Regions from separate parts of the Devosia rhizosphaerae genome, predicted to be linked through region 2. Evidence: predicted binding sites of a transcription regulator. Region 2 holds the regulator's gene; each other region holds the start of a gene.
The links. The regulator PhoB, encoded in region 2, activates phosphate uptake and scavenging genes when phosphate is short. The targets are predictions, from matches to a motif close to TGTCATNNANCTGTCAT.
Positions count from the first base shown of each region.

Region 1 (4,700 bases), 1.9 Mb from region 2:
TGTAGTGCCCGTGCCTCTTGAATGGACCCCGGACGTCCTGGTTAGCGGCTACTGGTTCCGCGATGCACCGGAGTGGCAGCCACCCGCCGAGTTGGCGCATTTCCTTGCCGCTGGCGCGCCGCCCATCTATGTCGGCTTTGGCAGCATGCCGGGAGGCGACGAGCGCCTCACCCGCCTAGTCGTCGAAGTACTGGCGGGGACCGGCAGCAGGGGTATTCTCGCAACTGGGGGCGGGGCACTGGCGGCAGCGGCCGGCGCCCCGCACATCCATGTTCTCGGCACTGCGCCACATGACCGGCTCTTTCCTCTGATGGCAGCAACCATCCATCATGGTGGCGCGGGTACAACCGGCGCGTCGCTGCGGGCCGGCCTGCCGACCGCCGTCTGCCCGTTTTTCGGTGACCAGCCCTTCTGGGCTCGGCGCGTTGCTGCGCTTGGTGCGGGACCGGCGCGGCTCGATCGGAAGACGCTCACCCCGGTGGATCTGATCAACACCATCAGGTGCCTCAAGGATTCGACTATACAGGCCCGCGCAGTTGAACTGGGCGCCCTGATCAGCTCGGAAGACGGGGTGGCGACGGCCGTGAACTTCATTGAACAGCGTTGCGCTGCAAGGGCTTGAGCCCCGTTAACCCTGCATAGCCGACATACGGAACGGCGCCCTTGCTTATCCCGTTTTGGGACGTTATCTGTCGCGTGCCTTGTTTTCGCCCTAGCGGTGAAGGGGGTCCGCAGCGTCGGCGGAAACCATTTGTTAACGGATGTGCCGAATTCTGGGCACCACGGCAGTATGGGACCATACGATTGAGCGATTCCGGTTACTATAGCGTGCAAGCGTGCAAGCCGGCCGAAGGCGCCATTGAACTCTCCGAGTGCATCCAGGTAAAAGCAAGCTGCCCCGTCAAGGCGGGTGAGGTGGCTTTGCGGGAGAAGCTGGCGCTGCACGGCAAGCAGTTGCGCGCCAAGGTCTGGTTTCTGCGGGAGGATTTTACCCCTCAGAGTGTTCTTCTCTATGCGGCTGAGCGCAGCTAGCCCATTTCCGTGAACATCAGCCGCCGCCCTTGCGTTTCCTCCTGAACCGGAGGGATGGCCATGGCGCAGATTTTCGAAGATCGACAAGATGCAGGGCGAAAGCTGGCTCAGGCCTGCGCCGGCTTGCATTTGGATGCGCCCCTCGTGTTGGCATTGCCGCGCGGCGGCGTGCCGGTGGGGTTCGAAGTGGCACAGGCACTCGGCTCGAGCCTCGACCTGCTCTTCGTTCGCAAGTTGGGCGCACCGGGGCAGCCGGAATACGCCGTTGGTGCAATTGCCGGCACCAGCCCACCTCGAGCCGTGTTCAATGATGCGGCGCTCGCCGTCTTCCGGCCCAGCCGAGCCGATCTCGACCGCATCATCGCCACTGAAACTGCCGAGCTGGAGCGCCGCCGCCTTCATTACCGCGGCAGTCGCGCGCCAACCGACGTGTTGGGCCGCACCATAATCCTGGTCGATGATGGCATTGCTACCGGTAGCACCGTCGAGGCGGCGCTGCGAGTGCTCGGCGAAATGGAGCCGCAACGCGTCGTGCTGGCCGTGCCGGTGGCCGCTTCTTCGTCGCTCAACCGTTTGGCGCCTCTGTGCAACGAGGTTGTGTGTCTGCTGAGCGTTCACGACTTCGCGGCTGTGGGGCAGCACTACCGAGATTTCTCGCAGGTGAGCGATGCGGAGGTAATCGATCTGCTCGCGCGTGCCGGCGACTCGTAGACCGTAAGGCGTCTACACGCAAAAAGGATATGTCTCTGGCACGCCATGCGGACGTGCGATGGGGAGGGGCGTCACCGCATGAGTCTCCTCGAACCACACATAGGTATCGAACTGCTCGGGCAGCACGGCTTTGAAGTAATGGCTTTGGCGCTCCGTATCGGGGCGGTAGATGACCCCGATCGCCCGCTCCAGCCGCGGCTCAGCTAGAGCGGCACGCACTACTCCGTCGTGCCGCAGATCCATGAGCGCCCTGGGCACCCCGACATGGCGGAAGATGCGTTCGTAGGAGTCTGGGCGGGAGGGGAGCACGGTCTTGACCTGCATGGGTTCGTCCCAATCATCTGCAGCGGCCACCTCGCCGTGATCGGTGCCAAAGCCAATGGTGATCGCCTGCTCGCGATATGCCGTTTTGCAGAGTTCGCCGATGTTGAACTGGCCGCTCCACCCCATTTCGGTGGCTGACGCGTCCCCGATATGGGAGTTGTGGGCCCAGACAACTGCCTTGGCATCGGGTCCGCGATGGGCAAGCAGGGCTTCCAGCGTATCGAACATGTGCCGGTCGCGCAGGTTCCAGCTGTCATTGGAGCCGCTATACATGATGCGATAATATTGTTCGGCCGAGCGGACAATGCGGGCATTCTGCGCGGCATCGAAGAAGTCCTCGCCATCTCGGCCTACATAGTCCATCTGCCGGCTGAGGAGATCGCTCAACTGCTGAACGACAGCCGCTTCGCACGGGTCTTTCTCGCCAGTGATGACCGCACGGCCATAGTACGCCGGCTCCCCCTGCCAGGGGGTAAGGCAGCCATAGCGGCGGCGAGCCCGATGCGCTTGCTCGGGATCGACACGATCGAGGTAGTCGAGCACCTCGCCGATGGAACCACGCAGGGAATAGACATCGAGGCCCCGAAACTCGGCGCGTGTTGCCGGCGCCTTGGCTTCATTGTGGGCCCGCAGCCATTCGACAAACCCGGCAACCTCCTCGTTGCGCCACATCCAGTTGGGGAAACGGGCAAAGGATTGCTCGTCATCCCGGCCGCCGGCCCGATGCCGGACATAGCGGTCGATGCGGTTGGCATCGGGCCAGTCCGCCTCGACCGCCACGATGTTGAAGCCGTGATGCTCGATAAGCGACCGGGTAATCGCGGCCCGCGCGCAGTAGAACTCGGATGTGCCATGGCTCGCCTCGCCCAAGAGAACGATCTTGGCGTCGGCCAGCTCATCGAAAAAGGGCCCGAACTCCAGTGCGTGGCGGGGATCGGGCAGCGGCACTGCCGCATGTCGGATCTCGCGGGCGACGTCGATGGTGGCGTCGGGACTGGGGATGAGATCGGTCATGGTGGCACTCCTTTCTCCTAACGAGCAAACGCTGACCCTCGAGGCTAGCTCCGGGTCCTGTCCTAGGATCAATCCGGCAATGGCCGCGATAGCTGTTGGGTGTCACAGAACCGTCACGGCTTTGTCACCCAACCGTAAAGCACCATTGTTAGGCACGCGGCGCTCGCACTGAGACGAGCCAGCGGGGGCAGCAGTTTCCTGCTGATACTTTTTTGTCATGCAGGAGAGAACCATGGTTCGCCTATCCCTTGCCGCACTTACCATTGCCCTGACGTCGACCACCGCCTTTGCGCAAACTGAGATCAGCTGGTGGCATGCGATGGATGCCGAGTTGGGTCAGAAGCTTGAGGCGATTGCGCAGGGCTTCAACGAGAGCCAGGACGAGTTTGTTGTGGTGCCGACCTACAAGGGCGGCTACGCCGAGACCTTGACCGCGGCGATTGCCGCCTTCCGTGCCAATGAGCAGCCTGCCATCGTGCAGGTCTTCGAAGTGGGCACCGGCACCATGATGGCCGCCGAAGGAGCCGTGTACCCGGTCTACCAGCTGATGACCGACAATGATCAGCCCTGGGATCCGTCGGCGTTCCTCGAGCCGGTGACCGGCTATTATTCGGACACCGAGGGCAACATCCTCTCGATGCCGTTCAACTCCTCGACCCCGATCATGTACTACAACAAGGACGTGTTCGAGGCTGCCGGGCTTGACCCCGAGACCCCGCCCCGGACCTGGGCCGAGCTCGAGGAGATGAGCCGCACCATCATGGAGGCGGGTGCTGCCCCCTGCGGCTTCACCACCGGTTGGGTAAGCTGGGTGCAGCTGGAGAACCTCTCGGCCATTCACGACCAGCCCTATGGCACGCTCGAGAACGGCTTTGGTGGCCTGGGCACCGAGTTCACCTTCAATGGCGAGGTGCAGACCCAGCACTGGGAGAACCTCAAGGCCTGGGCTGACGAAGGCCTGTTCCAGTATGGCGGTCCGGTGGGTGGTGCCGATGCGCCGCCGAAGTTCTATGCGGGCGAATGCGCCATGTACATGAACTCCTCGGCTTCGCGCGCCGGCGTCATCGCCAACGCCACCGATTTCGAGGTCGGCTTTGCCCCGCTGCCCTATTACGACGATGCGATTGCAGAGCCCAAGAACTCGATCATCGGCGGGGCGACCCTGTGGGTGCTGAACGGCAAGGACGAGGCGGTCTATGACGGCGTTGCCCAGTTCTTCACCTATCTCTCGAGCCCCGAAGTGCAGGCCGAGTGGCACCAGGCGACCGGCTACCTGCCGATCACCAATGCCGCCTATGAGCTGGGCCAGGAGCAGGGCTATTACGGCGAGAACCCCGGTTCGGAAGTGGCCATTGAGCAGATCACCCGGGGTGAGCCGTCGGCCAACTCCAAGGGCATCCGCTTTGGCAATCTGACCCAGGTGCGCACCGTTATCGACGAAGAGTTCGAAGCTCTCCTGGCCGGCAACAAGACCGCCCAGGAAGCCCTGGACGCGGCTGTCGAGCGTGGCAACCAGATCCTGCGCGACTTCGAAGCCGCCAACAGCTAAGCCGCTGCCGCTGAGCCGCCCTGGCGGCTCAGCCACCCAATCTCCAAGGGGCCTGGCGCAGCCGTGCCAG
Region 1 covers NZ_CP126539.1:3,195,940-3,200,639, reverse strand. Annotated here, with positions in the region: gene QOV41_RS15745 (glycosyltransferase) at 1-622, shown strand, start outside; gene QOV41_RS15740 (hypothetical protein) at 805-1,032, shown strand; gene QOV41_RS15735 (phosphoribosyltransferase) at 1,093-1,743, shown strand; gene QOV41_RS15730 (erythromycin esterase family protein) at 1,756-3,081, opposite strand; gene ugpB (sn-glycerol-3-phosphate ABC transporter substrate-binding protein UgpB) at 3,314-4,630, shown strand.
Region 1: ugpB (sn-glycerol-3-phosphate ABC transporter substrate-binding protein UgpB) is a predicted target of PhoB. The motif match lies at 3,182-3,198, and genes of this name have one in related genera.

Region 2 (4,700 bases):
CACCGAGATCGGTCCGGTGGTCGATCCTGGCCAGCTCAAGCAGGACACCGACTACATCGAGATCGGCAAGAACGAGGGCGCCAAGATTGCCGCTGGCGGCGAACGCGTCCAGAAGGACACGGAGGGCTACTTCCTGCAGCCGACGCTGTTTGTCGAGGCGACCAACAATATGCGCATCAGCCGCGAAGAGATCTTCGGGCCGGTCGCTAGCGTCATTCGGGTCAAGGATTATGAAGAGGCACTCGCCACCGCAAACGACACCGAGTTCGGTCTATCCGCTGGCATCGTGACCACCTCGCTTAAATACGCCACGCACTTCAAGCGCAATGCCGAGGCAGGCATGGTGATGGTCAACGTGCCAACCGCTGGCGTGGACTTTCACGTGCCGTTCGGGGGCCGCAAAGGCTCGAGCTATGGTCCGCGCGAGCAGGGCAAGTACGCCGCCGAGTTCTACACTCAGGTCAAGACGGCCTACACCGCGGCTGGCTAAGACGAAAAAGACTGCGCCGGCCTCGTGCCGGCGCAGTTGCATTGGCGCCCTGCCGAGAGCAGATTGGTGCCATTCGCCCGCGCGATTGCGGGCAGACGACTGAGGTTCACGAATGCCCGAGCGAGTGTCTGTGCTGGCCCCTTTCCGGCACGAGACCTTTCGCCTGCTCTGGATCGCCACCTTAGCGTCCAATCTCGGCGGTCTTGTGCAGGCGGTCGGCGCCGGGTGGATGATGACCACCCTCACGGACTCCCACAATATGGTCGCCCTGGTGCAGGCCTCGACCACCCTGCCCATCATGGTGTTCTCCATCGCAGCGGGCGCGCTGGCCGACAATTTCGACCGGCGCATAGTGATGATCATTGCCCAATCGGCAATGGCGATCATTTCCGTGGTGCTGGCGGTGCTGGGTTTCCTTGGGCTGATGACCCCCTGGCTCTTGCTAGGGTTCACCTTTCTGATTGGCTGCGGCACAGCGTTGTTCAACCCGTCTTGGCAGGCTTCCATGGGCGATATCGTGCCGCGCGACGACCTGCCCGGCGCGGTGACGCTCAACGCCATGGGCTTCAACATGATGCGCAGCGTGGGGCCAGCAGTTGGCGGCATCATCGTTGCCTTTGCCGGCGCGGCTGCGGCCTTCGCGGTCAATGCGGTTTCCTACCTCCCGCTGATCGCCGCGCTGTTCCGGTGGCAGCCGCAAGCGATCGCCAACAAGTTGCCGCGGGAGAGGTTCGGCAGCGCCATGTGGGCCGGGGTGCGCTATGCCTCGCTCTCGCCCAATCTGATGACAGTTATGCTGCGTGGTTTCCTGTTCGGCCTTGCCGCTATCGCGGTGCTGGCGCTCCTGCCTTCGGTGGCAAGCGAATATCTCGGCGGCGGCGCCCTGGGCTATGGCGCGTTGTTGGGGTGCTTTGGCGTTGGTGCCATCGGAGGCGCCTTCCTCAACGGAAGGGTGCGCGAGCGCTACAGCAATGAGATCATCGTGCGCATTGCCTGCGTGGTGTTCGCGGTCTCCTGTGTCGGCCTGGGCTTCAGCCGCGAAATCGTGCTGAGCTGTCTCATTCTCTTGCCAGCGGGCGCGGGCTGGGTGCTGGCGCTGTCACTGTTCAACGTCTCCGTTCAGCTCTCAACGCCCCGTTGGGTTGTGGGGCGGGCGCTATCGCTCTACCAAACGGCTACTTTCGGCGGCATGGCACTGGGCAGCTGGCTCTGGGGCAGTGTCGCCGATCTGTCCGCACCGAGCTGGTCACTCGCCTTGGCGGGGGTGACGCTCCTTGCCTGTGCTCTGGTGGGTCTCAAGCTGCCGCTGCCGCAGTTCAGCTCACGCGACCTCAGCCCGCTCAATGCCTTCAACGAACCGGTGCTCAAGCTCGAGATGCGGCCGCGGAGTGGGCCGGTGATGGTGATGGTGGACTATCAGATCGTCCAGGAAGACATTCCCGCTTTCCTCCGGCTAATGAGTGAGCGCCGCCGTATCCGCATCCGCGATGGTGCGCGGCAATGGGCGCTGCTGCGGGACCTCGAACGCCCAGAGATCTGGGTGGAGAGCTATCACGTGCCCACCTGGGTGGACTATGTGCGCCACAATCTGCGGCGTACCAAGGCCGATGCCGAGAACCTGCAGAGCTTGCGGGCGCTGCACCGGGGCGAGGGACCGCCCCATGTCCACCGCATGATCGAGCGGCAGACCGTGCCGCAGGTCGACGACATGCCGCTCCGGGAGAGCCCCGAGCACTAGGCCACTTGGGCGAAGCGCTCGTCGAAAGCGTAGCCCGCGCCGCGAACGGTCCGGATCGGGTCGATCTCGCGGCCGCGATTGATGGCACGACGGAGACGACCGATATGGACATCCACTGTCCGCTCATCGACATAGACGTCATTGCCCCAGACACCATCGAGCAATTGCTCGCGCGAATAGACCCGGCCGGGATGGCGCATGAGATATTCGAGTAGTCGATACTCGGTGGGACCAAGATGGACGTCGCGATTGCCGCGGCGGACGCGGTGGGTGGTGCGATCGAGTTCGAGATCGCCGACCTTGAGCGAAGCGGTCACCAGATTGGGGTTCGCCCGTCGCAGAAGTGCATGGATTCGGGCCATCAGTTCGGGAACAGAAAACGGCTTTACGACGTAGTCGTCCGCACCTGTGGCAAGGCCCCGCACCCGTTCTTCTTCCTCGCCGCGTGCGGTCAGCATGATGATCGGCACCCGCGCGGTCTCGTCGCGCGCCCGCAAGCGCCGGCACAGTTCGATGCCGGAGATCTCGGGCAGCATCCAGTCAAGCAGGATCAGATCGGGCAGCTTTTGCTGGATCTGGACCTGGGCCTCGTCACCGGTTTCAGCAGTCAGGACCCGAAAGCCTTCGGCCTCAAGATTATAGCGCAAGAGAATGGCGATATCGCCTTCGTCTTCGACGACGAGAATTGTAGCCGACATGGCTTAAACCTTGATCTGCTTGCGCTCGAGCTCTTCGACATTGCTCCCGAGCTGCTTGCCGGTCTGCAGATAGTAGGCGCGCTCCGCAATGTTGGTGGCGTGGTCGCCGATGCGTTCCAGGCTCTTGGCGCAAAACAGCAAATGCGTGCAGGAGGTGATGTTGCGCGGATCTTCCATCATGTAGGTGAGCAGCTCACGGAACAACGAGGTGTGCATCGCATCGACCTCGTCATCGCGGTTGCAGACCTCGACGGCAGCGGCGGCGTCCCGATTGGAATAGGCGTCCAGCGCCTGCTTTAGCTGCCGCATTACCAATGCCGTCATGTTGCGGACGCCATTGTAGAAAGTTGGCTGCAGGTTGAGCCCATCGAGTTTCAGGGAGCGCCGGGCCAATTGCTTGGCCATGTCACCAATGCGCTCGAGGTCCCCCGCGACATGGATGGAGGTAATGATGGCGCGTAGATCGCTCGCCATCGGCTGACGACGAGCAATCATCGAAACCGCCATTTCGTCGATCCGGCGCTCCATGTCGTCGATGCGCTGATCGGCGATGATGGTCAAATCGGCGAGCTCGCGATCAAGCTTGAGCAGGGCCTTGGTGCCATTCTCGATGGAAACTTCCACTTCACCGCCCATTTCGGCGATGGCTTGAGCGAGCGCATTGAGTTCGTCGCTATAGGACTGAACGATATGGTCGGCGCCGGTATTTGGCATTGGTTTTCCTCCTCGATGCGCCCGGTCAGCCGATCCGGCCCATGATGTAGTCTTGTGTTTGCTTGTGCACCGGGTTGGTGAAGATCTCTTCGGTGACGCCTTCTTCGATCAGCTTGCCCAAGTGGAAGAAAGCGGTCTTCTGCGAGACGCGGGCGGCCTGCTGCATGGAGTGTGTCACGATCACGATCGTGAAGTTCTCGCGCAGTTCATCGATGAGTTCCTCGATGATTGCGGTTGCGATAGGGTCGAGAGCCGAGCAGGGTTCATCCATCAGGATTACTTCAGGGCCAACTGCGATCGCGCGCGCAATGCAGAGGCGCTGCTGCTGACCGCCGGACAGACCTGTACCCGGCTCGTATAGGCGGTCCTTCACCTCTTCGAAGAGACCCGCCTTGCGGAGTGAGGAGACAACGATCTCGTCCAAATCGGCTTTGGAACGCGCAATGCCGTGGATCTTAGGACCGTAGGCTACGTTCTCGTAAATCGACTTGGGGAATGGGTTCGGCTTCTGGAACACCATGCCGATACGGGCGCGCAGTTCCACCACATCGAGATCCGTGTCGTAGATGTCTTCGCCATCAAGCCTGATCTGGCCTCCAACCTTGGCGCCCTCGATGGTGTCGTTCATGCGGTTGATGCAGCGCAGAAAGGTTGACTTGCCGCAGCCCGACGGCCCGATGAAGGAGGTAACTGCCCGATCGGGAATGTCGATCGAAATGCCGTGCAGAGCCTGCTTGTCGCCGTAGTGCACCGTCACGTCGCGCGCTTCGATGCGCGTTGGCGCGTTTGCAAGGTCTACGATCGCGCGTCCTGCCTCGGTGTCGCTTGTCATCTTGAGCCTACCAGTAAGCATGTCCATTTGTCAGACCTCCTAGCCCGATCAGGCACGACGCTCCAGCCGTGTCCGGAGGAAAATAGCGATGGCATTGAGCAGCAGCATCAGCCCGAGAAGCACGATGATGGCGGCGGAAGTCCTCGCTTCGAAAAAGTTTCGGTTCTCGTTGCCCTGCCACAAATAGATCTGCACGGGCAGCGCGGTAGCCGAATCCAGGGGGGTGGC
Region 2 covers NZ_CP126539.1:1,274,227-1,278,926, forward strand. Annotated here, with positions in the region: gene QOV41_RS06190 (aldehyde dehydrogenase family protein) at 1-490, shown strand, start outside; gene QOV41_RS06195 (MFS transporter) at 603-2,228, shown strand; gene phoB (phosphate regulon transcriptional regulator PhoB) at 2,225-2,926, opposite strand; gene phoU (phosphate signaling complex protein PhoU) at 2,930-3,640, opposite strand; gene pstB (phosphate ABC transporter ATP-binding protein PstB) at 3,666-4,472, opposite strand; gene pstA (phosphate ABC transporter permease PstA) at 4,521-4,700, opposite strand, start outside.

Region 3 (4,700 bases), 320 kb from region 2:
CAACGACATCGATCGAGCGAGCCTAGGCGAGAACCTCGAGATCCTGATCGACAATCCCGAGATTGGCGTCTGCATGCTGGGCGACAAGGTGCAGCGGGCGGTGTATTTCCTGAACCATCTGGAATACGACAACCGCTCGCTGGCGGACGAATATGAGCGCGACCGCACTTCCGGCCTCGATACACCGCCGCCAGCCAATCTCTTCCCCAACAACGATCCCGCCCAGGAGCCGGAGAACCGCTGGCGCAGCCATGCCCACCTGCTGTTCCAGAACTGGATCAACGAGATCTATCAGACCACGCCCTATGATCTGAGCGAGGTCGGCGCTGCTGGGTAACGCAAGCAAATGGCCGCCCCTTGGGACGGCCATTCCTTGTTGCTAGCGCGTCTTGTTATTCGGCAGCGTCGTCGCCCTCGTCAGCGAGGCCGGCTTCCTGGCAATCCTCAAGCGTGATCGCATCGATATCGAGATCGCTGTCGTCCTGCTCTTCATATTCAGTTTCGTCATCCAGCTCGGTGACGGAGGTCCGGCCAACGGCATTGTCCTGGCCAGCGGTCAAGGCGCCATCGCCCTCGGCACCGGGGTTCTCTTCGTCGTCGTCCTGGCCCGCGGCCTTATTGTCCGTCGGCTCCCCCATCTCCACGCGAGCAGCAGCGGCAAGCGCTGCACAGTGGTTCTCGACGATGCCCATCTCCTCTTGCGGGATGGTCATGCCGGCAATGGTCTCCTGAGCGAAAGCGGGCACGGCGAACGTGCCAGCGAGGAGAATGGCAGCGAGACTTGCTTTGAAAATCATGTCTGAGCTCCTTGAGTGGTCAGGTAGAAAGCAGAAGGGGGAAGACTGTTGCCCTCCCCCCATCACTTCTAGACAGCGATCTTGCCGCCACCCTGCTTGGTCACGACCACCACCGATGGGCGCACCGGCATGTTGTCGTTGAAGTCGGGCCAGCGGGTCGAAAGGTCCTCGTAGTAGGATGGGCGGCCATGGCCTTCCCAGTCTTCGCCACCATCGGCCGGATGCTGCACGGCTAGGAACAGGGTCTCACCATTGCCCGTGAAGACCGGACCACACATTTCGGCGCCGACCGGTACGCGGAAGAACAGGCGCGAGGTGCCGCGGGCATTGCCTTCCGTGTCCACGGCCCACAAGCCATCGGTACGGCCGGTGTCGGTTGGGTTGTTGCCGTCGGTCGAAACCCACAGGCGGCCATCGGCGTCCACGGCGGCGTTGTCGGGCATGCCGAACCAGCCGTTTTCCGAAGTGTCGGTGGTAAAGGTGGCGCCAACTTCGGCAATCGAGGGATCGCCGCACTTGAGCAGGATTTCCCAGGTGCCCGAGGTGGCGGCGAAGTCACCATCGTCTTCGGCAATCTCGATGATGTGGCCGAAGGCGTTCTCGGCGCGCGGATTGGCGGCGTTGACCTCTTCTTCCGTGCGGCGGGTGTTGTTGGTCAGCATGACATAGACCTTGCCACTGCCGCTATTGGGCTGGATGTCCTCGGGCCGATCCATCTTGGTGGCGCCCAGCAGGTCGGCAGCGCGGCGGGTCTCAATGACCACGTCGGCCTGGCTGTTGAAGCCGTTCTCGGCGGTCAGCGGGCCTTCGCCATGGATCATCGGCATCCATTCCATGGTGCCGTCTTCTTCGAACTTGGCAACGTAGAGCGTGCCTTCGTCGAGCAGGTCCATGTTGGCGGCGCGATCATCGGCGTTATAGGTGCCGGCGGTCACGAACTTGTAGACATAGTCGAAGCGCTCGTCGTCACCCGAATACAGGACGACCTGGCCGTTGGGAGCAACGATGCTCGCGGCGCCTTCATGCTTGAAGCGGCCCAGTGCGGTGCGCTTCTTGGGGACCGAGTTCGGATCCATCGGATCCACTTCGACGACATAGCCGAAGCGGTTCATCTCGTTGGGTTCCTTGGAGACGTCGAACCGGTCGTGGTAGTTGTGCCACTGGTACCAGCCGCCGGGACCACCCAGGCGCTCGTAGTTGGCCGCCTCGGCGTGACCTTCCGGCAGTTCGCCGGCGAAGTAGCCGTGGAAGTTCTCTTCGGCCATAAGGTAGGTGCCCCAGGGCGTAACGCCACCAGCACAGTTATTGAGCGTGCCGAGCACTTCGGTGCCGGTTGCGTCGGCGCTGGTCTTGAGGCGGTCGTGACCGGCGGCAGGGCCGGTAACCAAGGTCGGCGTCGTGCCGGTGATGCGGCGGTTGTACTTGCTATCGGCAACGCGGCGCCACTGGCCGTCGACCTTCTCGATTTCGATGATTGAGCCACCATGAGCGGCCAGCTCTATATCGACCTGCTCTTCGGAAAGGTCGCCCTGCACGGCTTCGCCGTCGACAATCTCGACCAGGCCCGGGAACATCAGGTGCGGGTTGGTATATTCGTGGTTCACGACCAGCAGGCCATGCTCGTCCGAGCCGTCTAGCGGGATGTAGCCGACGTAATCGTTGTTATAGCCGAACTGGCCGGCCTGGGCTTCGGCAGTCTGGTTCTCAGGATCGAATTCGGGAGCGCCCGAGACTACCGGGTCGCCCCAGCGCATCAGGATCTTGGCGTCATAGCCTTCGGCGACGTGGTGGTTGGCGTCAACACCGGCAGTGACTTCGGGGAACGAGAAGGCCGAGCTGCCTTCCTGGGCTTCAGCGCGCGGCGCGCTCAGCAGGGCAGCCGGGCCAACGGTGGCGGCGATAGCGGAAACGGCGAGCGATCCCTGGAGAAAGCCGCGGCGCGAGAAGCGCGCAGCAATGATCTCGCCCATGGTGCGATTCTGGGAAGTATTGGTCGGGTCGAACTCGGCGGTTTCGAGTCCCTGGGTAGGGAAAGTCGGTTTGTCGGTCATGGGCGCGGAGCTCCTCAACAGCTGGGCAGGCGTTCAGTTTTGAACGGTTCCAGTGTTTAGGGCTGTGCTTTGACAGCTCCGCGACAAAGCAAGACAGTCCCATGACGGCAGGAACAGCTTGAACATCCGCGTCTCTCGCCTATCTTGCTGAGGAGACCAGAGTGAGTTCCGCGTGCCCCAAGCTCCCACGACCATTGTCGACGAAGTGGGCATCGCCCTTGCCAACCTGGCCGACAGCACGTCAGGCGCCTTTACCCCCACGTTGCGCCTGGGCGTTACTGGCCTCAGCCGCGCCGGCAAGACTATCTTTATCACCGCCTTGATCCACAACCTGCTGACCGGCGGTCGCCTGCCCGGCTTCACGCCACTAGCGGAGGGCCGCTTCATCGGCGCGCGACTGGCGGAATATCCCGAGGCCACCATCCCTCGCTTTGCCTATGAGCAGCATATCGAAGCGTTGACCGGCAGGGAGCCCACTTGGCCCGAGAGCACCCGCCGGATATCGCAGCTGCGGATTGTCCTTAAATATCAATCCTCGCGCTGGTTCTCCGGCATGCGCGGTCCTTCCACCCTCAATCTCGACATCGTTGACTATCCCGGCGAGTGGTTGCTCGACTTGCCGCTCCTGGGTCTGACCTTTGCCGAATGGAGCGCGGAGGCGCTGGAGCGCGCCCGCCGCCCTGGCTCCGGCAAGGAGGCCAGCCCCTTTCTCGAACTGCTCGCCGGCATCGACCCGCTCAAGGGCGCCAACGACCCCGATGCGGAGCGGTTGGCGGCGAGCTTCACCGACTATCTCCGGCGCAGCCGCGAGCACGGCGCACTCTCCACTCTCCCGCCCGGACGCTTCCTCTTGCCCGGCGACCTTGAAGGCTCCCCCGCCCTCACCTTTGCGCCCATGGACAAGCCAGCCAGCACCAGTCGCAAGGGCAGCCTCTATGCCATGCTGGAGCACCGCTACGAGGCCTACAAGGATCAGGTGGTGCGCCCTTTCTTCCGCGATCACTTCGCCCGGCTGGACCGGCAGATCGTCCTAGTCGACGCGCTGCGGGCGCTGAACGCTGGCCCCGCAGCTGTCGCTGATCTCGAAACCGCGCTTACGGCGGTGCTCGCCTGTTTCCGCCAGGGTGAAACCAACCCGCTGCTGCGCCCCTTCGTACGGCGTATCGATCGCATCCTCTTTGCCGCAACCAAAGCCGATCATGTGCACCACACCAGCCATGACCGTCTGGAGAGCCTGCTCAACCGGCTCGTCGCCAGCGCATCCAAGCGCGCCCGCTTTGCTGGCACCGACACGCGCTCACTGGCGCTGGCCGGTATCCGCGCCACCCGCGAGGGCACGATAAACCAAAGTGGCGAGACCCTGCCCACCATCATTGGCACACCCATGGCGGGCGAGGCGCTGGATGGCACCACCTATGACGGCAAGACCGAAATCGCGCTCTTCCCCGGCGACCTGCCCGAGCGACCCGATTCCCTCTTTGAAGACGGCGCCCCCGTGGCGCTTAACTTCCTCCGCTTCCGTCCACCCGGCCGCCTGGATCGCAATGACGCTGGCGACGTGCTCCTGCCGCACATCCGCTTCGACCGAGCGCTGGACTACCTTTTGGGAGACAAGCTCAAGTGAAGCGCCCCGTCGCCCAACCCACTCCACCGTCAGCGGAAAGCAGCCAATCCCATCGCCTTCCGCGCGCCTTTTCGGCTGGTGATGCGGAACTGACCGAAGCCGCTTTCGACACCACCCCAACAGACGAGGATTCGGTCGCCCCGCCCCCTCGGCGAATGGGGTGGCTGGCCAAACTCGCCTGGGCTTGCGGCGGCGTTCTGGTGTCGGCCGGCATCGGTCTTGCCATCG
Region 3 covers NZ_CP126539.1:1,592,797-1,597,496, reverse strand. Annotated here, with positions in the region: gene QOV41_RS07810 (homoserine O-succinyltransferase) at 1-337, shown strand, start outside; gene QOV41_RS07805 (hypothetical protein) at 393-797, opposite strand; gene QOV41_RS07800 (PhoX family protein) at 866-2,848, opposite strand; gene QOV41_RS07795 (YcjX family GTP-binding protein) at 3,021-4,472, shown strand; gene QOV41_RS07790 (YcjF family protein) at 4,469-4,700, shown strand, end outside.
Region 3: QOV41_RS07800 (PhoX family protein) is a predicted target of PhoB. The motif match lies at 2,939-2,955, and genes of this name have one in related genera.